Regions from separate parts of the Nocardiopsis sp. iso_40 genome, predicted to be linked through region 2. Evidence: riboswitches for the same ligand, from Rfam matches in the RefSeq annotation. Region 2 holds a riboswitch; the other holds the start of a gene.
What was found. A riboswitch is a leader RNA that binds a small molecule or an ion and turns the genes downstream of it on or off. The one in region 2 is predicted to bind glycine.
Positions count from the first base shown of each region.

Region 1 (15,443 bases), 1.0 Mb from region 2:
CAGCCGTACCCGTTCCCCGTCGAAGGAGACGGAGCCCTCTCCGGTGCGCGCCTGGAAGGGCGGCCTGACCACCAGCCCCAGGGCGACCTCCGAGAGGTCGAGCGGTGCCCCTCGGACCTCGCGTGCGTAGCGGGCGGACTCGGCGAGCCGGTCGGCGCAGTACTCGGCGACCAGCTCCCGGTCATGCGGCCCGGTCAGCACCAGTGGTGTGGCGGGGGCGGCGGTGCCCACGGTCTCCAGGTCCGCGTAGGGGTCGGCCCCGTCCACCAGCCGCACCCGGAGCCGCCACCCCTGTTTGCGGTCGCCGGGGTCGAAGTCCACCTCGCGTACGGCGGCCAGCGGAACCGAGCACTGGCCGAGCGCCCTGAACAGGTGAGGCACCTTGCGCCCGGTGCCGAACCCGATGCGCACCCTCTCCTCGTCGAAGCGCCAGATGGCGTGGTGCCCGCGTAGTTCCTCCATGGGGAGACATCCTAGAGGTGCCGGTGCGCGGCGGGCAGGCCCCGGCCGCACCCGGCAGCCCCCCGAAAGCACCGGCGTCGGCGGGGCGATGGGTCGGGGCGGCCCGTTGCGGGTAGAACCGCAGGGGCACACCCCGCCCCATCCGCTCGCACGGCGGTGGGGGCCCGTGGGCGGCGCGCTCGGCGCGCCGTACCCGAAACGGAGGCCTTCGATGTCGAAAGAGATGTCCGAGGGGGCACGGGAGTTCCGCGCCGCGCGGGACCTGCTCCTGCAGCACCGGGAGGACCAGGAGACCGCGTGCCGGGAGTTCGAGTGGCCCAGACCGGAACGGTTCAACTGGGCGCTGGACCACTTCGACCTGGTGGCGGCCACCCGCCCGGACCGGACCGCGCTCTGGCTGGTGGAGGAGGACGGCACCGGGGTCCACCACACCTACCGGCAGATGTCGGAGCGGTCCAACCAGGTGGCGAACTGGCTGATCGGCCAGGGTGTGCGCCCCGGGGACCGGATCATGCTGATGCTCGGCAACCAGGTCGAGCTGTGGGAGACCATGCTCGCCGCGATCAAGCTGGGCGCCGTGGTCACCCCGACCGCGACCAACCTGTCCGAGAGCGACCTGGTGGACCGGCTGGACCGGGGCGACGTCGCGCACGTGGTCTGCTCCCCCGCCGAGACCGAACGGTTCGAGCACCTGGACGGGCACTGGACGCGGATCTGCGTGGGCTACATGGACGGCTGGCTCAGCTATCCGGACTCCGAGCACGCGGGGCTGGACTTCACTCCGCCGCGGCCCACCGGGCCGGACGACCCGCTGCTGCTGTACTTCACCTCCGGCACGGCAGCGCGCCCCAAACTGGTCACCCACACGCAGCGCTCCTACCCCGTCGGCCACCTGTCCACCATGTACTGGCTGGGCCTGCGCCCCGGCGACGTGCACCTGAACGTCTCCGCCCCCGGCTGGGCCAAGCACGCCTACAGCAGCGTGTTCGCGCCGTGGAACGCCGAGGCGACGGTGCTGGTGGTCAACCGGGAGCGGTTCGATCCGGCGGCTCTGCTGGACGCGGTGGTGCGGTGCGGGGCGAGCAGCCTGTGCGCGCCGCCGACGGTCTGGCGAATGCTCCTGCAGGTAGGTCCGGAGGCGTGGGAGGTCGGACTGCGTGAGGCGGTGTCCGCGGGGGAACCGCTCAACCCGGAGATCGTGGACCGGATCCGTGCGGCGTGGGGGATCACGGTACGCGACGGGTTCGGTCAGACCGAGACCACCATGGTCATCGGCAACGGCCCGGGCCAGGAAGTGGTCCCGGGCTCGATGGGACGGCCGCTGCCCGGCTACGGCATCGTCCTGATCGACCAGGAGACCGAGGAGCGTTCGGACTCGGGGCAGATCTGCGTGGACCTGGCCAACGAACCCGTGGGGGCGATGCGAGGGTACTCCGACGACCCCGAGGGCACCCGGGAGGCGACCCGGCGCGGCATGTACCGCACCGGCGACATCGCCACCCGGGATTCGCGCGGTTACATTACCTATATCGGCCGGTCCGACGATGTGTTCAAGGCCTCGGATTACCGCATCTCACCATTTGAGCTGGAAAGTGTTCTGGTCGAGCACGAATACGTGGCCGAGGCCGCGGTCGTCCCCTCCCCGGATCCGCTGCGGCTGTCGGTCGCCAAGGCCTACGTGGCCCCGGCCGAGGGCGTGCCGCCCGACGCCGAGACCGCCCGCGCCGTCCTGGAGTACGCGCGCGGACGGCTGTCCCCGTACAAAAGGGTGCGCCGCCTGGAGTTCACCGAACTTCCCAAGACCTCCTCGGGTAAGATCCGACGGGTGCAGCTGCGCCGGGCCGAGGCCGAACGCGGCACGGTCACCGACGGCACGCGCAACCCGCGCGAGTTCTGGGAGGAGGACCTCCCGGAGCCGGGGGACTGAGCCACCGCCCTCCGCAGTGCCTTCGGAGGAATGGCCACCGCGCATTTTTGTCTCAATCAATGAGACACCTTCTTCGGAAATGCCCTGGTGTGGCCTTTCCCATCCTCAGCCCGCCGTCGAAATGCCGACGCGGACGCACCGGCCGTGTGCGACCGCGCTACGGTTTTGTTGCGAGACGACCAACCCGACGGGACCTAGGGGAGACGATGACGAGCACCAACGACACACGGGTGGCGAGTTACAAGCCACTCATCGCCCCCCGGGACCTGCTCGCGGAACTGCCGATGAGCACCCAGAGCACGGAGCTCGTGGAGAGTTCGCGCACCGAGGTCAAGCGCGTACTGGACGGTACGGACGACCGCCTCCTGGTCGTCGTCGGCCCCTGCTCGGTGCACGACACGGAGTCGGCCCTGGACTACGCCCGCCGGCTCAAGGAGCTGGTGCCCTCGGTCAGCGACGAACTGTGCGTGGTCATGCGGGTCTACTTCGAGAAGCCCCGCACCACGGTGGGCTGGAAGGGCCTGATCAACGACCCCGGCCTGGACGACACCTACGACGTGCACCGCGGCCTGCGCACCGCCCGCAAGCTGCTGCTGGACATCAACGCCATCGGACTGCCCGCGGGCACCGAGTTCCTGGACCCGATCACCCCGCAGTACATCGCCGACGTGGTGTCCTGGGGCGCGATCGGCGCCCGCACCACCGAGAGCCAGGTGCACCGCCAGCTCAGCAGCGGCCTGAGCACCCCGGTCGGTTTCAAGAACGGCACCGACGGTGACGTACAGGTCGCCGTGGACGCCGTGGGCGCCGCGGCCGCCTCGCACACCTTCTTCGGTGTGGACCCCGCGGGAGCGGGTTCGGTCGTGGTCACCGACGGCAACCCGGACTGCCACGTCATCCTGCGCGGCGGCCGCAGCGGCCCCAACCACGACGCCGCTTCGGTCGGTTCGGCCCTGGGCGTCATCGAGGGCGCCGGTCTGCCGCGACGCCTGATGATCGACGCCAGCCACGCCAACAGCGGCAAGGACCACGTCCGCCAGGCGGCCGTGGCCCGGGAGATCGCCGCCCAGGTCGCCGAGGGCGAGAGGGGCGTCGTCGGTGTGATGCTGGAGAGCTTCATCGAGGAGGGCGCGCAGAAGCTCGGCGACCCGGCCGAACTCACCTACGGCCAGTCCATCACGGACAAGTGCATGAGCTGGGAGACCACCGGGGGCGTGCTGGAGAACCTCGCCGAGGCCGTGCGCCAGCGCCGCAAGAACGCCGTCTGACCGTTCCGGGGTCCGGCGCGATCCGCCGGATCCCGGACAGAGCGGACCACGGGGGCGGGGCTACCGCGCGGGGAGAGCCTCCAGCGCCACCAGGAGCTCACGGCCCAACGGTTCGCTCAGGACGGCGTCGCCCGCGTCCTCGAGCTCCAGCCGGAGCGCGAACGTGTGCAGGTCGTCCCCGCGTTCGACCCAGCCGACCCACCAGCCCGGCACGGATTCGACCTCCGCGCCCAGACCGGTCCGACCGAAGAGCTGGTGGTCCGGGCCCTCCTCGATCATCAGCAGTTCGCGCATCGCGTGCTGGTGGCCGACGTCCACGGGCAGCGCGGCACGGGCCAGTTCGGCGATGAAGGTGGCCTGCTCCAGCGCGGAGACCTCCAGCGGACCCTCCAGCCAGAAACGGTCCATCCTGTCCTCTTCGCCGACCTGCCGGTTGCCGTAGTCGAACCGGTCCACCCAGGCGGTCATCTGCTCGTGCCCGATCCGGTCGGCGATCTCCCGGTGGACCGGCACGTCGGAGGAGGGCAGGGACTCGCGCAGGCTCATCTCCTCCCCCTCCTCGGGGGAGACGACCTCGTCGATGTCGGCCACCTCGCCGGTCTGGAGGGCGATGAGCGTGTTCGGCAGCTTGAAGGTGGACGCGGGCACGGCCCGCTCCCGGGCGCCCTCCGGGTTCACCACGACCGCGGACCGGTCCTCGGCGTCGAAGAGCACGAACGTCCCGTCCACCCCGGCCTCGGCGAAGACCGCTTCGAGGTCGGCGCGCTCCACGGTCTCCACGTCGCCCAGCGCGACGGGTTCACCGGCACGCCCCTCGACCCGTTCGGCGGTCTGGCCGTCCCCACCGCAGGCGGACGCGGCCAGGCTGAGGGCACAGCCCGCCGCGCCGGCGGCGAGCCGGGCCCGGGGCCGCCCGGACCTGCCGGGAACGTGTTCGGTGTCGGTACGCACTCGTCTCCTCCACAGGGTGTCCGAAGGAACGTCCCCACCAAGCTAGGGCATGCCCGACGGCCGCGTACCCCGCTTCGCGAGACCCCGAACGGGCCGCCCCGGTCGAACCGTTCCCGAAGCCCGCCGGCGGACCGCCGCCCCACCGTGCCGCCCCCGCTGCCGGTCCGCCCGGCTGTGGGGCCGAACCGGTCGGTCAGTCTTGGGCGCCCTGTGACGCCGCTGCTAGGCTGAACGTGTTGCTGACCCCGTACGGGAGAGAGTCCGCGTATCCAGCGTGGGCCGCCGAAGGAGCAATCCTCCCCGATGACAACCTCTCAGGCACAGCGGACCGTACGGGCGAGACCACTCTGGAAAGCAGGGACCTGCTCCCTCGCCGAAGGTGCAAACCACGCCGAGCGCGCGGTGAAGCTCTCAGGCACCCATGACAGAGGGGGAGGATGGCAACGCCTTACGCACGACACGACGCCCATCCTCTCGGGAGTGCCCATGTCAGAGCCCACGCCCGCGCCACGTCTCACGGCGCTGCACAAGACCCACGAAGAGGCCGGGGCCACACTCGTCGACTTCGCCGGGTGGCTGATGCCGCTCCGCTACTCCAGCGAGACCGTCGAGCACAACGCCGTCCGTGAGGCCGCCGGACTGTTCGACCTCTCCCACATGGGCGAGATCCGGCTGACCGGACCGCAGGCCGCCGAGGCCCTCGACTACGCCCTGGTGGGTTTCCTCTCCAGGGTCAAGGTGGGGCGCGCCCGCTACACCATGATCACCGCCGAGGACGGCGGCGTCCTGGACGACCTCATCGTCTACCGGCTCGGCGAGCAGGAGTACCTGGTCGTGGCGAACGCGGCCAACGTGCCCGTCGTCGCCTCCGCCCTGGCCGAGCGCGCCTCGGGCTTCGACGTCGAGGTCGCGGACGAGTCCGCCGCCTATTCGCTCATCGCGGTCCAGGGCCCGCGCGCCGTGGAGATCCTCGCCCCGCTCACCGACGCGAACCTCGACGAGATCCGCTACTACGCCGGGTACGAGCACACCGTGGCCGGTGTCCCGGTCCTGCTCGCCCGCACCGGCTACACCGGCGAGGACGGCTTCGAGATCTTCGTCAAGCCCGCTGACCGGGCGCCCGAGGTCTGGGCCGCGCTGACGGCCCAGGGCTCCGAGCACGGGTTGGTCCCGGCCGGGCTCTCCTCCCGGGACACCCTCCGGATGGAGGCCGGGATGCCGCTCTACGGCCAGGAACTCACCTCCGAACTCACCCCCTTCGACGCCGGGCTCGGCCGTGTGGTCAAGTTCGACAAACCGGGCGACTTCGTCGGCCGCGCAGCACTGGAGGAGGCCTCGCGTACCGCACGGGAGCGCCGCCTGATCGGGCTCGCCGCCCGCGGCCGCCGCCCGCTGCGCAAGGGCCAGGACGTGCTGCGCGACGGGACCGTCGTCGGAGTCACCAGCAGCGGCGCCCCCTCCCCCACCCTGGGACGCCCCATCGCCATGGCCTACGTGGACGGCGACCTCGACACCTCGACCGGCACGTTCACCGTGGACGTGCGCGGGCGGGGCGAGGAAGTCGACGTGGTCGAGCTGCCGTTCTACAAGCGGCAGTCGTAGGAAGCGGGGGTCCGGCGAGGGCCCCCGAGAGCCTGCACGCACCGCACGGCTGGATCCCCACGAGGGACCGGCACGGTCGGGGCGTGGCCGGGCGTAGGCCGGGCCGGGTCGCCGTACGGGCGCACGGCAGACAAATGGAACACCTCCAAGGAGAGTTGAAGTGAGCGTTCCCACGGAGCTGGGTTACACCGCCAAACACGAGTGGATCGTGGTCGAGGACGGGATCGCCACAGTCGGGATCACCTCGTTCGCCGCCGAGTCGCTGGGCGACATCGTCTACGTCGAGGCCCCCGAGGTCGGCACCGAGGTCACCGCGGGTGAACCCGCGGGCGAGGTGGAGTCCACCAAGTCCGTCAGCGACGTCTACTCGCCCGTGAGCGGAGAGGTCGTGGAGGTCAACGAGGCCCTCGAGGACGCCCCCGAGACGATCAACTCCGCCCCCTTCGAGGGCGGCTGGCTGTTCAGGGTGCGGATCTCCGAGGAGCCCGCGAACCTTCTCTCCGCTGAGGAGTACACCAAGCTGACCGAAGGCGAGAACTAGCATGACCAGCGACAACCTGCTCAACCAGAGCCTGAGCGAGCTGGACCCCGAGGTGTCGGCCGCGGTCGACGCCGAGCTGGGCCGCCAGCGCGACACCCTTGAGATGATCGCCTCGGAGAACTTCGCCCCCCAGGCGGTACTGGAGGCCCAGGGCACCGTCCTCACCAACAAGTACGCGGAGGGCTACCCCGGCCGCCGCTACTACGGGGGGTGCGAGCACGTCGACGTGGTCGAGCAGCTCGCGATCGACCGCGCCAAGGACCTGTTCGGCGCCGAGCACGCCAACGTACAGCCGCACTCCGGCGCCCAGGCCAACACCGCCGTGTACTTCGCGCTGCTCAAGCCGGGCGACACCATCCTGGGCCTGGACCTGGCCCACGGCGGCCACCTGACCCACGGCATGCGGATCAACTACTCCGGCAAGATCCTCAACGCCGTGGCCTACCACGTGCGCGACGAGGACGGCACCGTCGACTACGACGAGGTCGCGGCGCTGGCCAAGGAGCACCAGCCGAAGATGATCGTCGCGGGTTGGTCCGCCTACCCGCGCCAGCTCGACTTCGCGAGGTTCCGCCAGATCGCCGACGAGACCGGCGCGCTGCTCATGGTGGACATGGCGCACTTCGCCGGTCTGGTCGCGGCCGGGCTGCACCCCAACCCGGTGCCGTTCGCCGACGTGGTCACCACCACGACGCACAAGACCCTCGGCGGTCCGCGCGGCGGCATGATCCTGGCCAAGGCCGAGCTGGGCAAGAAGATCAACTCCGCGGTCTTCCCCGGCATGCAGGGCGGCCCGCTGGAACACGTGATCGCGGCCAAGGCGGTCTCGTTCAAGGTCGCGGCGAGCGAGGAGTTCGCCGAGCGCCAGCGCCGCACGGTGGCCGGCGCCCGGATCCTCGCCGAGCGGCTCACCCAGCCGGACGCGGCCGAGGCCGGGGTCAAGGTCCTGACCGGCGGCACCGACGTCCACCTGGTCCTGGTCGATCTGGTGGACTCCCAGCTCAACGGACAGGAGGCCGAGGACCGGCTGCACTCGGTCGGCATCACGGTCAACCGCAACGCGGTCCCCAACGACCCGCGGCCGCCGATGGTGACCTCGGGGCTGCGGATCGGCACCCCGGCCCTGGCCACACGCGGCTTCGACGAGGGTGACTTCACCGAGGTCGCCGACGTCATCGCCGAAGCGCTCAAGCCGGAGTTCGACGAGGCCGCCCTGCGCGACCGGGTCAGCGCCCTGGCCGCCAAGCGCCCGCTCTACCCGAACCTGTAGCAGTACCCAGCCGTGTGGGTCGCCAACGGCCCACACGGCGCCGCCCCCACGGCCCGACCCCTGTGCTCAACGAGGAGGACAGCATGGCCATCAGCGTCTTCGACCTGTTCAAGGTCGGTATCGGACCGTCCAGTTCACACACCGTCGGCCCGATGAAGGCGGCCCGGACCTTCGTGTCCGGTCTCCGTTCGGAGGGAGTCGTGGGGCGTGTCCACCACCTGCGCGTGGAACTCTACGGTTCCCTCGCACTCACCGGTAAGGGGCACGGCAGCGACACGGCCGTGGTCCTGGGACTGATGGGGCACACCCCCGAAGGGGTGGACGTGGACGCGGTCCCGGACCTGATGGAGGGGGTCCGCTCGGAGCGGACCCTGTACCTGGGCGGTCCCGACGGTCCCCCGGTGGCGTTCGACCCCTCCGTCGACGTGGACTTCCGCCGTAAGGAGAGCCTGCCCGACCACCCGAACGGGATGCGGTTCGTGGCACTGGACTCCTACGGGGCCGAGGTCGCCGCCAAGGTGTACTACTCGGTGGGCGGCGGTTTCGTCGTGGACGAGCGGGCCGCGGGCGCGGACCGGATCAAGGCCGACGACACCGTGGTCCCGTACCCCTTCGACAGCGCCGAGGAACTGCTGCGCCTGTGCGAGCGGACGGACATGTCGATCAGCGCCCTGATGCTCGCCAACGAGCAGGCGTTCGGCCGCACCCCGGACGAGATCCGCTCCGAACTGCTGGAGATCTGGACGGCGATGCGCCAGTGCGTGCGCCGCGGGGTCATGACCGAGGGCAGCCTCCCCGGCGGTCTGAAGGTGCCCCGCCGGGCGCACCGCCTGTACCGGCAGCTGGGCGGCAACTGCGACGAGCACGGCCTGCTCGCCCCCACCCACGTGGATCCGGACCCGATGCGCGGCAGTGACTGGATCACGCTGTACGCCCTGGCGGTCAACGAGGAGAACGCCGCGGGCGGGCGCGTGGTGACGGCCCCGACCAACGGCGCGGCGGGGATCGTTCCCGCGGTGCTGCACTACTACCTGCACTTCAGTCCGGGCGCGGGTGACGAGGGCGCGGTCCGGTTCCTGCTGACCGCCGCGGCCATCGGCATCCTGTTCAAGCAGAACGCGTCCATCTCCGGCGCCGAGGTGGGCTGCCAGGGAGAGGTGGGTTCGGCCTCCTCGATGGCCGCCGCCGGCCTGGCCGAGGTGCTGGGCGGGTCCCCCGCACAGGTGGAGAACGCGGCGGAGATCGCCATGGAGCACAACCTGGGCCTGACCTGCGACCCGATCGGCGGTCTGGTCCAGATCCCGTGCATCGAACGCAACGCGCTCGCCTCCGTCAAGGCGATCAGTGCCACCCGGATGGCCCTGCGCGGCGACGGCAGCCACTTCGTGAGCCTGGACAAGGTCATCAAGACGATGCGCGACACCGGCCGCGACATGATGGACAAGTACAAGGAGACGAGCCGCGGCGGCCTCGCCGTCAACGTCATCGAGTGCTGAGGGCCCAGATCAGAGCTTGTTAACAAAGGCGCGCACTGGAGTGCGCTTGAACAGTGCGGCCGTCGTGTGTACCGTTGTTCTTGAAAGACGGTGCACCCGGCCGCGTGCGCGATGAGCCGGTCGTCGGGGTCTGGAAGTGCCACCCCGGAAAAAGCCGTGCCCCGGGCGGCGTGCTGAGCAGAGGCGAACCCGGGGCTTACACAGCCAACGATACCAAACGCCCTCGCCCCCTGTCCTCTCGCGCCCTCAGCCGAGATAGAACGAAGGTCATCGTGAGCACCGGCATCCCGGAATGGATGGTCTGCGCCTACTCTTCTCCCCGCCTCGCGCCCTACCTCCGGCACAGCGGGGGCGACGCGGTTCGCGCCGTGAATTTGTACCACTGGAACGTCATGGTCTCCGCGGCCTTCTACGGTCCGCTCCACACGTTCGAACTGGCTCTGCGCAACTCCCTCCACAACCACCTGAGCACGCACTTCGGGCAGGAGGACTGGTGGAACGGGGCACCGCTGGACAACGAGGGCCAGCGTCTCGTCCGCCAAGCGCGAGCCCGCTGCCACCGTTCGGCCACGCCGGACGACATCGTCACCGAACTGTCCCTGGGTTTCTGGTCTTCACTGGTCGCTCGCAGGTACGACCGCGACCTCTGGGTCCCCGCCCTCCACCGGGCGTTCCCCGGTTACCGGGGGCCGCGCCGCACCCTCCAGGACCAGCTCTACTCCCTGCGGCTGCTGCGCAACCGCATCATGCACCACGAGCCGATCCACCACCGCCACCTGGAGGCGGACCACGCCAAGCTCTACCTCGTGCTCTCGTACGTCAGCCCCGAGGCCGCCTCCGGCATCAAGCCCTTCGACCGCGTTCCCGAGGTGCTCTTGGTCAAGGACCAGGTGTGCCGGGGCGAACTCCGGCCCAGCTTCTGAGGAGGCCACTGTGAGCAAGAACAGGCCGACCTTGGTGTCACGCGCGCAGCTCGCCCGATACGCCGAGGTCAGTCGGGCGGCGGTCACCAACTGGCGCAAGCGCGGACCCGGCTTCCCCGAACCAGCGGATACCGAACGGGAGCTGTTCGACCTCGACCAGGTCATCGGTTGGCTGTCCTCGCGTGCCGTACCCGCCAACGCCCGTCATCCGCACGAGCCCGTAGGGACCACCTACGCGGACCGTGTCCGCGCCGCAGTGGCGGCCTGCGCCCCGGGAGCGACGTCAGCGCCCAAGCACCGATCCCCGGTCGACACGGACGGCATCGACGGCACCGTCTTCCGTTTGCTGGACGACCTTCGGGGTTTGTGCGCACCAACCGAGTCCGCTCTGCTCATCGCAGTACTCGTCTTCCTCCGTTCCTCACATACCGACCAGTGGGGCCTTCTACGGGAACGGACCGGTCACGGCACCGTTGACGGGTCCGTGTTCGCGGCCGACTTCTGCGACCACCTTCCCCCTTTCGTCCCCGGTTCTCTCCAAGGGCTGGGACCTGACGCCTTCACCACGGCGGTTCGCGGAGTCGACACGATCGACACCCAAGGCCAGGAGCAGGACATCCTGTTGGCTGGCTTCAACAGCGCTCTCTCCTTCCTGGAAAGAGACTGGCTCTCCCGCCACTCGGATCTGCGCACCCCGGAGTCAGTGGTGCGCATGATGGTGGCCCTCCTCACGTCCGGCAATCCTTTCGACAGTGTCTATGACCCTTTCTGCCGGACGGGCGAGTTCCTGACCGAGGCCGTACGAGCACAAAAGGAAACCGACCCGACGCGGATCCCCCGTGTCAGCGGTACCACTTTCAACGAGTTGGCCTTCGGTATCGCCGGTATGAACATGCTGCTGCACGGCATCGAGGCCGAGTTCGGCCACCGTCCCGGATTTCCCTGGGACCGCGACGCCGCACACGGCACCGCAGATCTCGTCCTAGCAAATCCGCCGTTCAACCTGAGCAGCCCCCCCGGAGACTCCACCCGCGAGAGCTTCCGCTACGGAGAACCACCGAAGGAGAACGCGAACTTCCGCTGGCTCCAGCACGTGATCGACCGACTTTCTGCGAACGGTAGGGCGGGCGTGGTGATGGCCAACGGCGCATCAAGCTCGGCCAACGCCAGAGAGGTCGCGATCAGGGAGAACATGGTCGAGGACGGTGCCGTGGAGTGTCTCATCACCCTCCCCGGCCAGCTCTTCCAGCACACCGCCATCCCCGTGACCCTGTGGATACTGAAAGCTCCGACAGGTAGGTGCGAGGAGATCCTCTTCATCGACGCCAGCGGACTCGGCCGTATGACGTCGCGTACGATCCGAACTCTCCGGGAGGAGGACATCGCACTCGTCCAACACGCTTACAACGGATGGCGTAACGGGGAGCGAGATGACTCCGGGAGTGAAGCATCGAGTATCAGCTACGTCGCGACAATTAATAAAATACGCGACAAAAAGTACTCGCTTAGGCCATCGATCTATGTGACCGGACGTGCACCGCAGACGAGCCAGGCAGAGCAAGCGGAGGTGCTGACGTCACTCATCCGACGCCTGGACTCTCTGGAGGCACAGATTCCCTACGTCGATGCCAGAAGCAGTCAGGCGCTCCAGGAGGCACGGAAGTGGATTCGCTGATCGGCCCGCTACCCGACGCTTGGAGAGAACATCGGCTGGACGAGGTCTGCGAGATCCAGGCAGGCCCCTCCGGTGCGAGCCTGCCCTCCCGGGAGTTCGGCAAGCAGGGAACCCCGCTGGTCAGACCCGGTGACATTGCCGACCGGCGAGTGTCGGACACCGGTCTGGCCCACATCACCCGCACGACGGCTGGACGACTGCACCGCTACCGGCTCCGCTCGGGCGATATCGTCGGCACCCGAACCGGAACACTCGGCAAATTCGCCCGGGTCACCTCGGATCAACAGGACTGGCTGTACAGCACCCAACTGCTTCGTGTGCGTCCGTCCGAACGTATGGACCCCGTGTACCTGGTGCACTATCTGGCCCTGCCCACCGTCCAGCGCTGGATCGACAGACACGCCTCTGGAAGCACGGTCAGGTCGCTCACGATGGCCACACTGCGATCGCTCCCTACAGCGCTACCTCCCCTGCACGTTCAGCAGGAGATCGGTGCGTCCCTCGAAGCCCTAGACAACAAGGCTCACCTGCACGCCGAAATCAGCCGAACCACGAGCGAACTGCACGATGCTCTGGCCCCCATGCTGTTCTCCGGTCGAGCACACGCTTCGACAACCAACACATGAGACCCGGTCCCCGCAGGAGTAGACCCCGGTCGAGGATTTCCCGTCCTCTCCGAGGCAGTACGGCGGCATGTGGTTAACCGTTGCACTGGACAAGGCCATCAAGACGATGCGCGACACCGGCCGCGACATGATGGACAAGTACAAGGAGACGAGCCGCGGCGGCCTCGCCGTCAACGTCATCGAGTGCTGAGGGGGCGCCCCTGTCCGGTCCTCCCACCGGGGCCCGTCGGCCGAATCGGTGCTTCCGGGCAGGAATGCTCGAAGGACATTCGGGGTTGTACCGGACGCACGGCCAGTGACCGGGCTTGAGCCTCCCACCCGCTCGCCCATGCTGGTCGTCACCCCGGGTCTGGTGGCTTGAGCCCAGCTCGCCACCAGACTCGCCCCTTTTCCGCACCGACCTACCGGGGCGACGTGTTCGGCGCGGGTTGGAACAGCACGCTGACCTCGTCTGGGAAGGCGTCTATCCGAAACACACGGTCGCCGTGGCACCGGAGATCCGCTCCGTCTGCGGACATGTGGCGCAGGGGCCCGTGGAAACGGCTGAGGGGGTCGGCCCGGGAGAGAACGAAGGACACCTGAGCGACGCGGCCCACACGCCCCTGACCACATCCGGCCACCAGACGCGAACCGGGCAGGAACACCCAGGGGACCCGTTTCCGGCTGTGGTAGAACAAGCTTCCGTGAACCCCATTCTCTCCGTCCCCACACCGCGCCTGTTGGTGCCCCTTGCCGCCCTGGTGCTGGCGGCCACCGGCTGCGGCCTCGTCGGCGCTTCGTCAGGTGAAGAGGAGTCCACGGCCGCCTCGGCCGACGCGCCCGCCGACGAAAACGCCCCCCGGGAAGAGGGCGCCGAGGAGGAACCCCAGGAAACGCCCTCCCTGGCCGACCCCGGCATCCTCACCGCGAACTGCGACGCGTCCGAGGGCTGGGTCGAGTACACCCTCTACTCCTCCGACAACGCCGACGAACTCCTCCACGTCGGATTCGACATCATGGGCAGCGACCGCGGCGAATCCGAGGACCTCTCCCACGGCCGCATGGTGGACGCGGGCATCGTACTGGGCTCCTCCTGCCACGAGAACCAGCGGCCGCCGCTGTTCCCCGAGCGCAACCTCGTCATGGCCACCTTCACCGAGGAGGTGAACGGCAACGAGGTCAAGGGATTCGGGGTACTGTCCGCGGACGGCATGTTCACGGCGCTCACCCCCGAGCAGGAGGTCGACGACTTCGGCACCCCGATCGACTACGTCCACCCGGTGGCCGACCCGGAGCGCGACCGGATCGTCTTCGTGCAGGACGAGGGCGGGAGCGAGCACACCATCCACGCCATGGACCTGGAGAGCGGCGAGATCACCGACCTCGGTGCCACGTGCGCCAGTACGCGGTGCGAGCAGCTCACGGTCGTGCCGGGGATCGACGGCGCCGTGCTCTACGGGAACTACTTCAACAGCATGGCGGTGGTCCTGGACGGTGCGGGTCTGGTCGGGAGCCTCGATAACCGCGCCCTGCTCTACTTCGACATCAGTGACCAGGTCGGTGCCGACGTGGTCGACCTGACCCGAGACACCATCTATCCGGACCGCTCCCCCGAGGTCCCCGTGGACAAGCGGTCCGGCTTCCAGGCCCTCGACGACGGCACCCTGCTCTTCGCCGACGACGAACTGAGCGTCATCGAGTTCACCGCGGACACCCCCGAGACCTACGAGGCGGAGAACGAGGGCGTCCTCCACCACGAGTTGGAGCCGCTGCCCACCGAGCGGACCCTGATCCCCGAGAGCACCCGGTCCAACTCCGACCCCGTGCTGTCCCCCGACGGCTCCGAGGTCCTCTTCCGCTCCGAGCCACAGACCGGGGACGTTGACTGGTACAGGGTTCCCACGGACGGGTCCAGCGAACCGGAGGAGTTCCCCGGGCTGCCCGCAGACGTCCACAAGGTCCTCGCCTGGAGGTAGAACAACAAGAAAAGGCAGGAATGTCCGATCGTGCTCCCGGGTTGCACCGAGGGCACGGCCGGAGTCCGGGCTCGAGCCTCCCACCCGCTCGCCCGTACCGGCCGTCACCCCGGGTCTGGTGGCTTGAGCCCAGCTCGCCACCAGACTCGCCCCCTCCCGGCAGAGGGCTCCTGATCCCTCAGGCCAGACTGCGCCTGGGGTTCTTGGCGGGGGCGGTCATCGACATCCGGATGACCGCGGGCACCTGGTCCAGTCCGAGGGAGCCGCGCAGGTTGGCGAGCGCCTCCGAACGCACCCTCTTCCAGACGTGCGCCACGTCCGCGTCGTCCTCAAGGGTGAGCGCCAGGCGCAGGTGCGGTTCGTCACTGGACTCGGTCAGCCGCGCCCGGGCCCTGCGGACCCCGGGGTAGTCGGCGACCTCCTGTTCCAGGGCCCCGCGGGCCACGCTCTCGGACATCTCCACGTTGCCCGCGTCGTCGCGCTCCAGGAAGAGACGGCCCACCGTGTCGTTCATGCCCTGCACCATCAACCACCGCAGGGCGAGGAAACCCGCCACGAAGGCGACAGCCACCACCGCGTACGGAACCCACTGCTGCGCGAGCAGCTCGTTGAGGCGATCGCCGACCAGCGGTGCGGACGCCAGGTCGCCGCCGAGGAGCCCCTGCCCCACCGCCAGTGCGGCCAGGCCCGCCGCCAGAAGCACCGACCCCACGATGACCAGGCCCAGGCGGTTTCCCCGGGCCGACC
Region 1 is NZ_CM149666.1:4,685,921-4,701,363, forward strand. It holds gene AC0VYD_RS20275 (DUF4429 domain-containing protein) at 1-462, opposite strand, end outside; gene AC0VYD_RS20280 (AMP-binding protein) at 674-2,389, shown strand; gene AC0VYD_RS20285 (3-deoxy-7-phosphoheptulonate synthase) at 2,596-3,657, shown strand; gene AC0VYD_RS20290 (penicillin-binding transpeptidase domain-containing protein) at 3,718-4,608, opposite strand; glycine riboswitch at 4,849-4,949, shown strand; gene gcvT (glycine cleavage system aminomethyltransferase GcvT) at 5,095-6,210, shown strand; gene gcvH (glycine cleavage system protein GcvH) at 6,371-6,751, shown strand; gene AC0VYD_RS20305 (serine hydroxymethyltransferase) at 6,753-8,021, shown strand; gene AC0VYD_RS20310 (L-serine ammonia-lyase) at 8,105-9,517, shown strand; gene AC0VYD_RS20315 (hypothetical protein) at 9,790-10,440, shown strand; gene AC0VYD_RS20320 (N-6 DNA methylase) at 10,451-12,115, shown strand; gene AC0VYD_RS20325 (restriction endonuclease subunit S) at 12,103-12,741, shown strand; partial or broken gene AC0VYD_RS20330 (L-serine ammonia-lyase, iron-sulfur-dependent, subunit alpha) at 12,821-12,931, shown strand; gene AC0VYD_RS20335 (hypothetical protein) at 13,425-14,696, shown strand; gene amaP (alkaline shock response membrane anchor protein AmaP) at 14,875-15,443, opposite strand, start outside.
Region 1: it holds a riboswitch for glycine, as region 2 does, so the genes downstream of both, gcvT (glycine cleavage system aminomethyltransferase GcvT) here and gcvP (aminomethyl-transferring glycine dehydrogenase) in region 2, are expected to answer to the same signal.

Region 2 (15,443 bases):
GCACCCCGATCTACGCCCACGAGGACGTGATCGAGGAGGCCGGGATGCCCATCCCGGACGAGCAGGAGGACCAGGTCGAGGCGTTCCGGGAGTTCCTGGACAACATCTCGCCGGAGGATTTCGGCCGACGCAGTACGTGACCGGACGGGGCCCGCCGACCGCGGGTCCCGTGCCGTGTGGCCTGGCGGCTGGTCCGGGCACTGCCGGAAAACCTTCGTGGCCTGCGACTTTGCCGGGCCCGTCGGTGTTAGATTGGGTGGGAGGAACGGGTGTGGAGTGCGTAGCCGAAAACCGCCGGGCCCGTTTCGGGTCCGGGGGGGGCCGCTGCCGCGGCCCCGCCTCCGTGTGCACTTGGCGACGCGCCGGGTGGCTTCGTTGACGCTACCGTGCGGCCGTCCTACGGTCAGTGCTGTGAAACCCGCGGCGCGCCCTTTCCCTAGTGGACCCTCCCCTGTCGATGCCGCCGTGGGACGAGAAGCCGGAGGTCGGCGTGGCGGTAGCGAGCGGCAAGCGGGATCCCGATGACAGGCGGTCCGCGCTGCGGCTAGCGGGGCAGCAGGGCCTACTGTGCGAAGAGGACGTGGTGGCGCTGCCTATGGACGTCGGGTATCGGGGCCCAGCGGCGTGTACGGCCGCCGGGATCACCTATCGCCAGCTCGACTACTGGGCCAGAACCGGCCTGGTGGAGCCAAGCGTGCGCACCGGGGCCCACAACGCCCCCCTGTACAGCCTGCCGGACATCCTGATGCTGAAGGTGGCCAAACGGCTCCTGGACACCGGGATATCGCTCCAGCAGATCCGGACCGCGGTGGACCACCTGCGTGGCCGTCCCGCCGCCGAACTGTCCCGGATCACCCTGATGAGCGACGGCGTCAGCGTCTACGAGTGCACGTCACCGGACGAGGTCGTCGATCTGATGCAGCGGGGCCAGGGCATGTTCGGCCTGGCACTGGCCAACGTCTCCAGGGAGCTGGAGGAGGCCCTGGGGGTGGTTCCGGCCGAGGAACGGGCCGATCTGCCCGCGGCGCCGACCCAGCCCGTTGACGAGCTGGCCCGGCGCCGCCGGGAGCGGCGCACCGGCTGAGTCCGCCGACGTCGGGGCGGAAGGGCGGACCGCCGGGCACCGGCCGACGGTACCCGGTGCGGCCGACGGTCGGCGGGGGATCTTCGTGTGAACTGCCTAAAAGGCGTGCCCTGGCTCGGTGGTTCGGCGGTGGATCGAGTACGGTCGTAGTCACAACAGGGATGAAAACCGACATTCTCCCTGCTTGTCTACATATACAGAGCGTCAGCAGGCTGTTGATACCACGCGGGAGAGACCTCGGCAACGGGGCGCCGACGGGGCAATACTCCCCAGTAACCTCTCAGGCACCATGGACCGCGTGGAGAAGGCCGCTCTGAAGCCCGGGCACCGTCGCGTCCGGGTGACAGAGGGGGAGACCGTGAGGAACACCGCCGACCCGATCGGCCCTGTCACCAGGAGGTCTCCGTGCCTGACCCGTCGAACATCCCCACCTCGGGCGCGCCCGCCCGGGTGTTCGCCGACCGCCACATCGGCCCCACCCCGGCCGAGACCGCGGAGATGCTCAAGACGATCGGTTACGGCTCCACCGCCGAACTCATGACCGCCGCGGTGCCCGAGTCCATCCTCACCGGCCCCGGCAAGAGCGCCCCGCTCAACCTGCCCGAGGCGATCGGCGAGGCCGAGGCCCTGGCCGAACTCCGCGGGCTCGCCTCGCGCAACAGGGTCAACACCCCGATGATCGGCCGCGGCTACTACGGCACGCTCACGCCCCCGGTCATCCTGCGCAACATCATGGAGAACCCCGCCTGGTACACGGCCTACACGCCCTACCAGCCCGAGATCTCCCAGGGCCGTCTGGAGGCCCTGATCAACTTCCAGACCATGGTCTCCGACCTCACCGGCCTGCCCATCACCGGCGCCTCCCTGCTGGACGAGGCCACCGCAGCCGCTGAGGCCATGACCCTGGCCCGGCGGGCCTCCAAGGTCAAGAGCAACGTCTTCGTGGTCGACTCCGACGTGTTCCCGCAGACCCTCCAGGTCCTGCGCACCCGCGCCGAGCCCCTGGGCATCGAGGTGGTCGTCGCCGACCTGACCCAGGGCATGCCCGAGGGCGAGGCATACGGCGTCCTGGTCCAGTACCCGGCCTCCAGCGGTGTGGTGCGCGATCCCAGCCCGGTCATCGCCCAGGCGCACGAACGCGGCGCCCTGGCCGTGGTCGCCGCCGACATCCTCGCCCTGACCCTGCTGCGCAGCCCCGGTGACCTGGGTGCCGACATCGCGGTGGGCTCCACCCAGCGCTTCGGTGTCCCGCTCGGCTTCGGCGGCCCGCACGCCGGCTACATGTCCGTGGGCGAGAAGCTCCGCCGCCAGCTGCCCGGACGGCTGGTCGGCGTTTCGGTCGACAACGCGGGCAAGCCCGCCTACCGCCTGGCCCTGCAGACCCGTGAGCAGCACATCCGCCGGGAGAAGGCCACCAGCAACATCTGTACCGCCCAGGTGCTGTTGGCCATCATGGCCGGGATGTACGCCGTGTACCACGGCCCCGACGGCCTGCGCGCGATCGCCCGCCAGGTCCACGCGCGCACGGTCGCGCTGGCCGACGCCCTCGCCCAGCGCGGGTTCGAGGTGGTCCACGGCGCCTACTTCGACACCCTGCGGGTGCGGGTGCCCAGCGCCGACCGCGTGGTGGAGCGCGCCCTGGACTCCGGGATCAACCTGCTCACCGTCGACCAGGGCACGGTCGGCCTCAGCGTGGACGAGACCACCACCGTCGACCACCTCGACCAGGTCCTGGCCGCCTTCGGCGAGGCCGACCGGGGCGCCGACCGCGGCCCGGTCACCGTGGACGGCAGCGCCGACCGCCTGCCCGCCGACCTGGCCCGCGGCGTCGACTACCTCACCCACCCGGTGTTCAACACCCACCGCAGCGAGACCTCGCTGCTGCGCTACATGCGCCGCCTGTCCGACCGCGACCTGGCGCTGGACCGCACGATGATCCCGCTGGGTTCGTGCACCATGAAGCTCAACGCCACCGCGGAGATGGAGTCCGTCACCTGGCCCGAGTTCGCCGGCCTGCACCCGTTCGCCCCGCTCGACCAGGCGGCCGGGAGCGTGTCGCTCATCCGCGACCTGGAGTCCTGGCTGGCCGAGGTCACCGGCTACGACGCGGTCTCACTCCAGCCCAACGCCGGTTCCCAGGGCGAGCTCGCCGGGCTGCTGGCGATCCGCGGCTACCACCGCTCGCGCGGCGACGCCCACCGCGACGTCTGCCTCATCCCCAGCTCCGCGCACGGCACCAACGCCGCCAGCGCCGTCATGGCGGGTATGCGCGTGGCCGTGGTGGCCTGTGCCGAGGACGGCAACGTCGACCTGGACGACCTGCGTGCCAAGACCGCAGAGCACAGTGAGGACCTGGCGGCCATCATGGTCACCTACCCCTCCACCGCGGGCGTGTACGAGGACACCATCACCGAGGTGTGCCGCCTGGTCCACGAGGCGGGCGGTCAGGTCTACGTCGACGGCGCCAACCTCAACGCCCTCCTGGGCTGGGCCAAGCCGGGCGAGTTCGGTGCGGACGTCAGCCACCTGAACCTGCACAAGACCTTCTGCATCCCGCACGGCGGCGGCGGGCCGGGCGTGGGACCGGTCGCGGTCCGCTCGCACCTGTCGGGTTTCCTGCCCAACCACCCGAGCCAGCCCGAGGCGGGCCCGCACACCGGGGTCGGCCCGGTTTCGGCCTCACCGTTCGGCTCCGCCGGCATCCTGCCGATCTCCTGGGCCTACGTGCGGATGATGGGCGGCGACGGTCTGCGTGCGGCCACGGAGACCGCCGTGCTCTCGGCCAACTACGTCGCCAAGCGCCTGGAGCCGTACTACCCGGTGCTCTACACCGGCGCCAACGGTCTGGTCGCGCACGAGTGCATCGTCGACATCCGCCCGCTCCAGAAGGCCAGCGGTATCAGCAACGAGGACGTCGCCAAGCGCCTGATGGACTACGGGTTCCACGCACCGACCATGTCCTTCCCGGTCAACGGCACGCTGATGGTCGAGCCCACCGAGAGCGAGAACCTCGCCGAGCTTGAGCGGTTCGTCCAGGCGATGATCGCCATCCGCGGTGAGATCGACCGGGTCGCCTCGGGGGAGTGGTCCGCCGACGACAACCCGCTGCGGGGCGCCCCGCACACCGCCGAGGCGGTGACCGCGGACGAGTGGGAGCACGGTTACACGCGTTCGGAGGCGGCCTACCCGCTGCCGTCGCTGCGCCAGGACAAGTACTGGCCGCCGGTCGGCCGGATCGACCAGGCCTACGGTGACCGCAACCTGGTCTGCTCCTGCCCGCCGCCGGAGGCCTTCGAGCTGTAGCGGGCGCGCGTCACACGACGCACGCGGTGCACACGGGCCGGCCTGCGGGACCGGCACGGACGGGGTGCCTCTCCGGGGGAGGCGCCCCGTCGTCGTATCCGCCCGCCCCGAACGCCTACTAAGGATCTACGTCGTAAAGGTGTTGCTCGGTTTGCTCCGAAACGATCCGAGCACGCGCGGAACAAACCCGTAGGGGACCGGGAAACAGCCACGGGAACCAACATCCGTCACACAGGCCTCCATCGGCTGTGGGAGAGCGCGTTAGAGTTGCGGCGATGCTGACGATCCGCGCCCCCATCGTGCGGACCCGCCACCCCATGGAAAGCGCAAGGAATGACCGCGACGTCCGGATCTCCCGCACGCTCTGGCCCCGCAACCCCCGCACCCCAAGCCACGGACCCCGATGACGCGGAGGAGACCGCCGTGCCCCCGGCGGAGTCCGCACCTGACCTGTGCGACCAGGCCCAGGACCTCGCCGAGAACGGCCACCTGAAGAAGGCCGCCAAGCTCTACCAGCAGGCGGTGGCGGCCAACCCGCGCCCGGGCGTCCAGGCCAGGGCACTGCTGGGGCTGGCGGTGGTGCAGGACCAGCGCGGGGACCTGGCCGCCGCGCGCGAGGCCGCGCGCCGGGCGCTGGCCACCGGGGACTCCCGCTACGCTCCGCGCGCCGCCTACCACCTGGGGCTCTCCCTCGAACAGGAGGGCGCCCACGGCGAGGCCGCGCGGGTCTGGCACCGCCTGCTCGAGCTGGGCGGCCCCGCCTACACCGCGGTGGCCCGCTACGGGTTGGCCCGTGAGGCGGAACTGCGCGGTGAGGAGGCTGAGGCCGAGGAGCACTGGGAGGCCGTGCTGGAACTGCCCTCCGGCGACACCGGGCTCAGCCGCCTGCATGCTGTCACCGTCGTCGACGCCGCGCGCGACCTGGCCGGACGCCTACTCGAACGGGGGCGGCCGGAGGCCGCGGCCGCGGCCGTCGAGCGGGGGCTGGCGGCGGGGGAGGACCCCGGCCTGCGGCTGCTGCGGGCCGCCGCCCACCTGGAAGGGGCGATCGCTGACGCGGGTTCGGTGGTCGCCCCCGCGTCTGCCGAGGAGGGGGCGGGCGTGCGCCCGGAGCCACAGACCTCGGGCGCGGCGGTGGAACTGCTCGCCGGGCTGATGGCGCTGCGCGGAGAACCGGACGAGGCCGCACGGGTCTGGCGGCTGGGGTTGGACAGTGGTGACCGCGAGGCGTCCCGAGCGGTGCGCGAACGGTTGCGCCGTCCCTTCGCCCAACCGCAGGGGCGGGACGGGGAGCAGGCCCCCGAACCGTGGTGGGACGTCTACCTGGAGGAGGCCGTGGCGACCGCCAGCGCGCCGGCGCTGGCGGGGGAGCTGTTCGCGGTCATCACCCAGATGCACGCCCTGCTGGCGGTTCCGGTGGTCGAGGGGGAGGCCCGGCCGACCGTGCTGCGCGCCGCGATGGAGCAGGCTCTTCGGACGCCGAGTGAACTTGTGTGGGGCGCCGACGTGCACGCTGACTTCCGGCGTCGGCTCAGCGAGGCGATGGGGGAGGACGTACTGCCCGAGGGCTGGCCCGAGGCGCGCTGAGGGGGTCCTGCGGGCTGTGGCCGGGCGGGGGCGGCCCTGGGCCCGCCCGGGCCGGGGCCGGACAGGCCCGGGCGGGAGCGGTTCCGGCGCTCAGCTCCGAAGCAGGCGCGTTCAGGCGGCGGCGCGGGGTCGGTGCGGGGCGACAACCGCCCCGTCGGGGAGGAGTTCACCGGTGTCGTCGAAGAGGACGACGCCGTTGCAGAGTAGGCTCCACCCCTGTTCCGGGTGGCTGGAAACGATCCGCGCGGCCTCGCGGTCGGTGTCCTCGAAGGACGGGCAGGAGGGTGAATGGCTGCACATGACAGAGCCTTTCGTCTCGGTGCTCTTCGTTGAGCTGAGGCCAACAATAGTGGCTGACATCACATGGTGTTGTCGGTTTAGGCGACAATGTTCGCCCTCCCCTTTTGTTCGCTCTCACCAATGAGACGCACCTCACCCGTGCGCAGTTCTGTCCGGGCGGACCCGGGCGGACCCGGACGACGAGGACCGGCGGAGGCACCGAACCGTATCCGGCGGGTCAGTAGCCACCGCGGGTACGGCGGGCCGCCGGACGGCTGCGCATCCCGGCCCCGGCCAGGCCGCCGCGCTGGAAGGCCCGGACGAGTTCGCCGCCGAGGTTGACCCCGGCGCCCAGCGCCAGCGCCACCATGATCGCCTCGGCGAGGCTGAGCAGCCCCGTGACCGCGCCCCCGGCCCCCTGGGTGATCTCGATCAGCCCCCGGTACAGGATGCTGCCGGGCAGCAGCGGTGCGATCGACGGGATGAGGTAGGGCAGTACCGGGCGCCGGGTCCGCCGGGCCAGCCAGTGCCCGACCATCCCCACGGCCACCGCGCCCGCGACCGTGCCCACCACCAGGGGAACGTCCAGGAACGCCCGCAGACCCGCGTAGATGACCCAGATCATCACGCCCAGGGCTCCGATCGTGGGCAGCATCCGGGGCGGCACCGCCAGGGAGATCGCGAAGGCCATGGCGATCCCGGCCGCGCCGATCAGTACCGCGGGGTTCAGCGCCATCCCGGCGGACGGCAGGTTCTCCAGGTCCAGGTTGACCCCCAGCCGTGTCGCCGTGTACGCCACGGTGACCACGCCCGACACGATCGCGCCCAGGATGAAGAAGGTCTCCAGCAGCCGTGCGACCGCGGTGACGTAACTACCGCTGATCCCGTCCTGGAGGCTGGAGACCAGCGGACGGCCCGGCAGCAGCGCCATGATGTTGCCGGTGATGATCGCGCCCGCCTGCAGGCCCAGGTCCAGGGTGGTGCTCACCCACAGCAGCCCCACACCGATGGAGGAGGCGACGACCGCGGCCGCCGCCATCTGGTAGAACTCGGCGACCCCGCGGTTGGCCAGGAACACCGAGGTGCGGTCGCCCAGGACGGTGGCCAGGAAGGCCACCGTCGCCACGGCCGCCCCGCCGCCCACCATCACACTGGCGCTGGAGGCGATCAGGCCGAAGCCCACCGCGATCAGCCAGTTCGGGTAGGGCATGCGGGCGCGGCGGATCTGCTCCAGCCGCGCACTGGCGTCCTCCAGCTCCAGCAGGCCCAGTGCGGCCTGTTGGACCAGGCTGTGCAGCTCGTTGACGCGGAAGTAGTCCAGGGTGCGGCGGCGCACCACCCGCTCGCCGGTGACCGGCGGGCTGTCGCCGCCCGGGTGGGTGGACAGGGAGATCGTGGTGAAGGTGACCGACACCTCCGAGCGGGGCAGGTCGAAGGCGACCGAGAGGCTGAGCATGGCCTCGCTGACGGCCTCCGTGCTCTCGCCGCTGGCCAGCATGAGCTCTCCCACGCGCAGGGCCAGGTTGATCGCCCGCGCGTCGGGGAGCTTGACGTCCTCCTCGTCGTCGAGGCTGTCCGGGGTCAGTTCCCGTTCGTGCTCGGCCCGCCAGTCACGCATCCGGCTGAGCATGAACTCCTCGCTCGGCGGCCCGGACGGCTCCCTCTTGCTTGGCATGGCTGCTCTCCGTTTCCTCCCCGTCGCCCGCACCCCTGGTGTTCGGCGCACTGCCTCGGCAACCCCATGGGGGACGCCGCGCCCACAGGCGGGGTTCGCCCGCCTGGTGCGGTGGCACCGGTGAGTTCGGTCACCGGATCATCCTGTCAAGGCGCGAAGGCCGCCGAGGGCGGCGACGCGCCGGTCCCGGGGGTGCTCCCGGGGGTGCTCAGGCCGGGGGTTCCTGCGTCTTCTCGTTCGGGTGACCGTCCTGGCCGGGGCGGACCAGGCCGGTCTCGTAGGCGTGCACGACGGCCTGGACGCGGTCGCGCAGGCCGAGTTTGGTGAGGATGCTGCCCACGTGGGATTTGACGGTGGCCTCGCCCAGGACCAGGTGAGCGGCGATCTCTCCGTTGGACCATCCCTTGGCGACCAGCCGTAACACCTCGCGCTCCCGGACGGTCAGGGTGTCCGCCGACGGCTCGGGTCCGGCCTCGGGGGAGGGCAGCAGCGGCGCGAAGCGGTCCAGGAGGCGGTTCAGGACGGTGGGGGAGATGACGGAGGCGCCTCCGGCGACCAGTTCGACCGCGGAGACCAGTTCGGCGGGCGGGACGTCCTTGAGGAGGAAGCCGGAGGCGCCCGCACGCAGCACACCGACCACGTACTCGTCCAGGTCGAAGGTGGTCAGGGCCAGCACCCGCACCCGGTGGCCGAGCGGCCGGGCCCATTCGACGATCTTCCGGGTGGCCTGGACCCCGTCCACGCCCGGCATCCGGATGTCCATGAGGACGACGTCGGGCAGCAGGCCGCGGACCTCCCGGACGGCCTCGCGGCCGTCGGAGGCCTCGCCCACCACGGACACGTTCGGGGCGGATTCGAGGATCAGGCGGAAGCCGGCGCGGACGAGCGGCTGGTCGTCGACGAGGAGTACTGAGACGGGCACGGGCCGATTCTCCCGCACACGGCGCGGTCCTCAGGCCGTGGGCAGCGGGGGCGGGGTGCCGCCGAACTCCGGGCACAGCGCCTGGTGTTCGCACCAGCCGCACAGCTTGCTGCGTTTGGGCTCCCACACGCCGGCGCGTCCGGCCGCCTCGATCCGCGCCCAGATGTCGGCGATCTCGGCCTCGGCGGCGGCGAGTTCGGCCTCGGTGGGGTCGTACCAGCGCACGGAGCCGTCGCCCAGGTAGACGAGCTGGAGACGGGCGGGCACGACGCCGAGGTCGCGCCAGATCATCACCGCGTAGAAGAAGATCTGGAACTTGGCCTTGTCCTCGAACCGGGGGTGCGGCGACTTCCCGGTCTTGTAGTCGACGACCCTGATCTGGCCGGAGGGGGCCACGTCCAGGCGGTCGACGTAGCCGCGCAGCCGCAGTCCGGTGGGCAGGGAGACCTCCAGGCGCATCTCGCGTTCGCGGGGCTCCAGCTGCTCGGGGTTCTCCAGGTCGAAGTAGCGTTTGACCAGGGTCCGGGCCGACTCCAACCACTCCTGGAGGGCCTCCTCGCCGTCGAAGAGCCGTTCCTGCAGTTCGGGGTCGCGTGCGCGGAGCTTCTCCCACTGGGGGTCGACCAGGCTCAGCGCGGTGCGCGGTGTGCGGGTCCCGGCCGGCAGCTCGTAGAGGCGTTCGAGGCAGGCGTGGACGAGGGTGCCGCGCAGCGCGGCGGCGCTGGGGGCCTCGGGGAGGCGGTCGATGGTGCGGAACCGGAACAGGAGCGGGCACTGGAGGAAGTCCGAGGCACGCGAGGGTGACAGGGCGGTCGGCAGCGGCGCGGTGGTCATACTCCGAGCCTAGATCGTCTCCGGCGGGCACTCACCCGCTGCGTGTCGCCCCATGAGAGGACCATCGGGGCGGGGGCCATAGTCTTGGCTGTGTGACCAGAGGCAGTGACGACCCCAGGCCCAGGACCGGCGACCGGACCAGGCGGCCGGGGTTACCGCTGGGGCGGCCCTTCGGGGTCCCGGTCTACGTCACCTCCTCGTGGTGGATCGTCGCGGTCCTCATCACGCTGGTCTACGGGGGGATCGTCCAGTCGCGGTTGGCGCTGGGCCCCTCGGCCTACCTGTTGGCCTTCGTCTTCGCGATCCTTCTCTACGCCTCCGTCCTGGTGCACGAACTCGCGCACTCGCTGGTGGCCCGCCGGTACGGGCTGCCGGTGCGCCGTATCGTCCTGTACGTGCTGGGCGGGGTGTCCGAGATCGACCGGGAGGCGCCCACCCCGGGCCGGGAGTTCTGGATCGCCTTCTCCGGGCCGTTGCTGTCGTTGGCGCTGGCGGCGGGGGCGTTCGTGCTGGCGTACTTCACCGATCCCTTCAGCGTCACCGGTGAGCTGCTCTTCCAGTTGTGGATCGCCAACCTGCTCGTGGGTGTGTTCAACCTGTTGCCGGGGCTGCCCCTGGACGGCGGGCGCCTGCTGCGCGCCGGGGTGTGGAAGATGACGGGGCGTGCGCACACCGGCAGTGTGGTGGCGGCCTGGGGCGGCCGGGTGCTGGCCCTGGGGGTCGCGGCCCTGCCGTTCCTGTTCGCCTGGAGCGCGGGGAGCAGCCCCGGGCCGTGGGCGGTCGTGTGGGGGCTGGTGCTGGCCGGCTTCATGTGGATGGGTGCCAGCGAGGCCCTGGGCAACGCCCGGGTCCGGGCCCGGGTGCCCGGACTGCGGGCCCGGGCGCTGGCCCGTCCGGCCGTGGTGGTTCCGGCGGACCTGCCGTTGGAGCTGGCCGACCACCGTGCCGGGGAGGCGGGTGTGGACACGATCGTGGTCGCCGACGACGACGGCACGCCGGTCTCGGTCGTGCACCCCGCCGCCGCGGAGGCGATCACCGCAGAGCGCAGGGCCCGGGTCCCGGTGTCGGACGTGTCCCGGGCGCTGACCAGGCACTCCCGGGTCTCGGCGGATCTGGAGGGCGAGGAGCTCCTGGCGGAGCTCACCCGGCACCCGTTGCCGGAGTACCTGGTGGTGGAGGATGACGGCGCGCTGTCGGGGGTGTTGCGGTCAGTGGACGTCAACGCGGCGATGGCGGGACGGTCTGCGAGCGGGCGCAGATGAGCGGGCCGCGCCGGGGCAGGGCCCCGCGGCCGGGGCGCGGGCCGTGGGGACGGCGGTTCAGCGCCGGGCGCCCTCGGGCCACAGGACGGTGACGGGCTGGTCGAGTTCCCGGGCGTAGGCCACCACGTCAGCGGTGCCCCCGTGGCCGCGCGCGGGTTGCCCGTCCCAGACCGCGACCAGCCGGTCGCACAGCTCCACGAGCAGCCGCCCGGCGGCCATGTGGGCACCGGGCTCTGATTCGCCGTGGGGTAACTCGTGGATGAGGACGGCCTGTTCCATGAGGTGGTCGTAGACCGGGTGGTGCTCGGGCGGAAGGGCCTCCCGGTACCCGGCGGCGGGGACGATCGCCTCCAGGGGAGCTCCCGCGTTCACCACGGCCTCCGCGAAGACGGCGTCGGCGCCGTCCGCGAGGCAGGACAGCCCCACCATCTCGCACCCGTACGGTTCCAGGTACGCCTTGACCAGGTCGGCGACGGCGCCGCTCACGTCAGGGGACAGGTTGCGGTGTCCGGTGATCCCGATACGAGTCACGTAACCTCCCTGCTGCTTGCTTCGCCGGGTTTCTACCCCCTGATGGGCGTACCGGTAACTAGTGACGAAAGTCTGTTGTCGAGATCCTCGACGCACAGCGCCCCCGGACCCCGGTAGCGGCGGCGGAAGGACCTGACCCGGCCCACCACGCGCTCGGAGCCGAAACGCACCCCGGTGGCCAGCGCCTCCTGGGCGAGCCGGAAGGCCTCGTCGACGTCGCCGGCCTCGGCGTGGGCGGAGGCGAGCTCGACCTTGAGCAGGGCGGACTGCTTGACGTTGCGCGGGGAGGGGGCCACGGCCTCGGCGAAGGCGGCGCGGGCCTCGTGCGGGCTGCGCAGCCGAACGCCCACCAGGGCGCGGTAACCGGCGACCTTGGCCTCGTCGAAGGCGAACACCCACGGCCAGGGGGGCTGGGCGTTGTCCGGGCTGGCGACCTCCCGTTCGGCGTGCCTGATGGCCCGGGCCGCGCAGACGCGGTCACCGGTCCCCGCGTGGGCCAGTGCGCTGATGCAGGCCAGCCAGGCGCGGGCGGTGGGGTGGGCGGAGGGGCCGAGTACGTGTTCGGCTTCCTGGACCAGCCCGAGTCCGAGTTCGGGGTCCTCGGCGACGTCGATCTCGAAGGCGGCCAGGGAGCCGAGCATGTAGACGTCGAGCAGGCGCATCCCGGCCTGGCGGGCGCGTACGACGGCCGTGCGGTAGTGCATGCGGGCCGAGCCCATGTCGCCGAGGTCGGCGTTCAGCCAGGCGGCGAAACCGGAGGCCTCGCTGGCGGCCGCGCTGAGTTCGGTGTGGAAGGGCGTACCGCGCGCGTTCCCGAGCATCTGCTCGGCCAGGTGCACGTGCGCGGCGGCGCCGGGCAGCAGGTGGCGGGCGGAGGAGGTGGCGTCCATGCGGCGCTGGCCCCCGGTGATGGAACGCAGTGCGGGAGCGGTGGTCTCGTTGACCCCGTGGTACCCCTCGTGCTCCCCGGTGGGGCGCGGCGCCGTGGCCAGGAGGGTGCTCCCGGCGACCGCCCTGCTGGAGTCGCGGCGTCTGGTGGGGTTCACCGCCTTCCTGGTGTGGCCCTCCTGTCTGACGGTGCCGCCGAAACGGAGCAGGTGGAGCGGGATCTCCAGCCGTTGCGCGAGGTCCTGGACCTGGCTGACGGTAAGGGACTGCTGACCGTTGACGACCCGGGAGACCCAGCTCTGCGAGTAGGTGAGAGCACGGGCGAGGTCGCCCTGGGACCATCCGCGCGCCACGCGCACGCCTTCGATGATCGTCGGCATGTCACAGGTGGCCAGGGCGGTGGCTATGCGCGGTCGGGTCCACAGGTCGTTGGGAAGTGCGCCGTCTGGTTGGGACATGCAGCTTAGGTTAGGGATTCCGGGCCCTCCCGGTGGCTATGTGCGAAAAAGAAGGCACGATGCGTGATCCGCATACCGGTACCCGTGCCTTCTCGGGGTGCGGCAAGGTGGAGGAGTCGTTGGTCCGGGGGAGCGCGTGCCGGGCCCGGGGAGGAAGCAGGGAGGCCACGTGACCGTTGAGACACCACCGGCGGGTAACCCGAGCCTGGCCGGAAACGGGCACGAGGACCGCGGTATCCCGGTGGAACCCCTGTGCCGCGTGGACCCGGCCGCCCTCGCCCTGCGGGGGATGGCCGCGGAGCTGCGCGCACGCGGGGTCGAGGCGCGGGAGGACGGTGTGTCCGGGGTCGTCGACGCCGGTCCCACGGCCCGGCCGCAACGCGCTCTCCTGCGGCCCCACAGGGGTGATCTCTGGTGGTGGATGAGGTGGCCCCTGCAGGATGGTGTCCCCCCGGCACTGTCCGGCGTCCCCCTCTCCCCGGTCACTCGGACCTCCGACGCCGCCCGCAGGATCGTGAGGGCCCTGTCCGTCACGACGAGAGACGGCTGAGGAGGCAGGAGGACACGCCCGGACGCTGAGTCGCCGCGCCCGGGCGGGAGCGGGCTGTGCGCGAGCACGGTCCCGGGTGTCGGGACGGTGTCCGGGTGAACCCGGAACCCAGTCTCCCTCTGCGCGGGTTCCGGACCCGTTCGACACCCGAAGCAGGGCCGTCCTTCGTGGGAAGGAGGGACGGCGGCATCCACCCCCTGAGGGGCACTCGGCGCCACCCCCTGGTCCGAGCGCCCCTCACCCCCTGCGAGGGTCCGCCGCGGAGGCCCCCGGAACGTCCGCGGCGGACAGGGCCGCTCCGACGATGCCCGCCGTGTTCCGCAGCGCCGCCGGAACGATCGGGGTGCGGATGTCGAGGTGGTGCAGGAACTTGTCCGACTTCCGGCTCACCCCGCCGCCCACCACGATCAGGTCCGGCCACACCAGGTCCTCGACCGTTCGGTAGTAGCGCTGGAGCCGCTTCTTGGCCCAGTCGTGGTAGGAGAGCCCGTCGCGCTCCTTGGCGCTGGAGGAGGCGCGTGTCTCCGCGTCGTGGCCGTCCACCTCCAGGTGGCCGAACTCGGTGTTGGGCACCAGGCGCCCGTCCACGACCAGAGCCGTGCCGATACCGGTGCCCAGGGTGGTGAGCAGGACCGTCCCGTCCACGTCCCTCGCGGCCCCGTAGCGGTTCTCCGCCAGCGCGGCGGCGTCGGCGTCGTTGAGCACGCGCACCGGCCGCCCCGCGGCCTCGGAGAACAGGGTCCGGGCGTCGGTGCCGATCCAGCTTTTGTGCAGGTTCGCGGCGGTGCGCACCACCCCGCCCTGCACCACTCCGGGAAAGGTGATCCCCAGGGGGGTTTGCGCGGTCTCGGGGAAGTGCGCGGCGATCTCGCCCACGACCTGTGCCACCTCGTCGGGGCCGGCGTGCTCGGGGGTGAGGATCTTCAGGCGGTCCCGGAGGAACTCGCCGGAGACCAGGTCGACCGGAGCGCCCTTGATGCCGCTGCCGCCGATGTCGATTCCCAGGCCCGTGGTCTGCTGTGACATGGGTGGTGTCTCCTGTTGGTCCTCGTTGCCGTATGGGGAGGTGGCGGTGCCACACGCCTGATCCTGCCCCAGGGGAGGGTCCTTCGCACGCTTTCCGTGAACGCGCTGCGGGGCCGCCGGTTCGTCCTGGTGGCGCGGGGCCGATACGCTGGGCGACTGCCCTGACCAAACGCGACGTGGGAAGACGAGAGCGACGTTGACCGGTATCCATGGCCGCCGCGGCCCCTTCACCGACGGCGACACCGTGCAGTTGACCGACCCGAAGGGTCGCATGCACACCATCACACTGCGTGAGGGTGGAGCCTTCCACTCGCACAAGGGCAAGGTCGACCACGACGACCTCATCGGCGAACCCGAAGGCAGTGTGGTGCGCTCCAACACCGGCACGGCCTACGTGGCGCTGCGCCCCCTGCTCATCGACTACACGCTCTCCATGAAGCGTGGTGCGACCATCGTCTACCCCAAGGACGCCGCCCAGGTCATGGTCGAGGCCGACATCTTCCCGGGCGCCCGGGTGGTCGAGGCCGGAGCCGGATCGGGCGCCATGTCCAACTGGCTGCTGCGTGCGGTCGGTGAACAGGGCATGGTCCACTCCTACGAGCGCCGCGCGGACTTCGCGGAGATCGCCCGTAAGAACGTGGAGAGGTTCTACGGCGGTCCGCACCCGGCCTGGAAACTCACCGTGGGCGACCTGGTCGAGGAGCTCGACGAGACCGAGGTGGACCGGGTCTTCCTGGACATGCTCGCTCCCTGGGAGTGCCTGGACGCGGTCGCCGGGGCGTTGATCCCCGGTGGCCTGGTGTGCTGCTACGTGGCCACCACCACCCAGCTCTCCCGGGTGGTGGAGGAGTTGCGCGAGGACGACCGCTTCTACGAGCCGCGCTCCTGGGAGACCATGCTGCGCACCTGGCACGTGGAGGGCCTGGCGGTGCGCCCGGACCACCGGATGATCGGCCACACCGGTTTCCTGGTGACCGCGCGCCGTCTGGCCGACGGGGTGGAGGCGCCCGAGCGCCGGCGCCGCCCGGCCAAGGGCGCCTACGG
Region 2 is NZ_CM149666.1:3,647,636-3,663,078, reverse strand. It holds gene AC0VYD_RS16085 (bifunctional nuclease family protein) at 1-140, shown strand, start outside; gene AC0VYD_RS16080 (MerR family transcriptional regulator) at 596-1,084, shown strand; glycine riboswitch at 1,301-1,391, shown strand; gene gcvP (aminomethyl-transferring glycine dehydrogenase) at 1,490-4,387, shown strand; gene AC0VYD_RS16070 (tetratricopeptide repeat protein) at 4,721-5,974, shown strand; gene AC0VYD_RS16065 (DUF5999 family protein) at 6,086-6,274, opposite strand; gene AC0VYD_RS16060 (threonine/serine exporter family protein) at 6,492-7,928, opposite strand; gene AC0VYD_RS16055 (response regulator) at 8,137-8,850, opposite strand; gene AC0VYD_RS16050 (RecB family exonuclease) at 8,881-9,684, opposite strand; gene AC0VYD_RS16045 (site-2 protease family protein) at 9,777-10,946, shown strand; gene AC0VYD_RS16040 (DNA-processing protein DprA) at 11,004-11,477, opposite strand; gene AC0VYD_RS16035 (helix-turn-helix domain-containing protein) at 11,510-12,823, opposite strand; gene AC0VYD_RS16030 (hypothetical protein) at 12,993-13,373, shown strand; gene ppgK (polyphosphate--glucose phosphotransferase) at 13,611-14,399, opposite strand; gene AC0VYD_RS16020 (tRNA (adenine-N1)-methyltransferase) at 14,596-15,443, shown strand, end outside.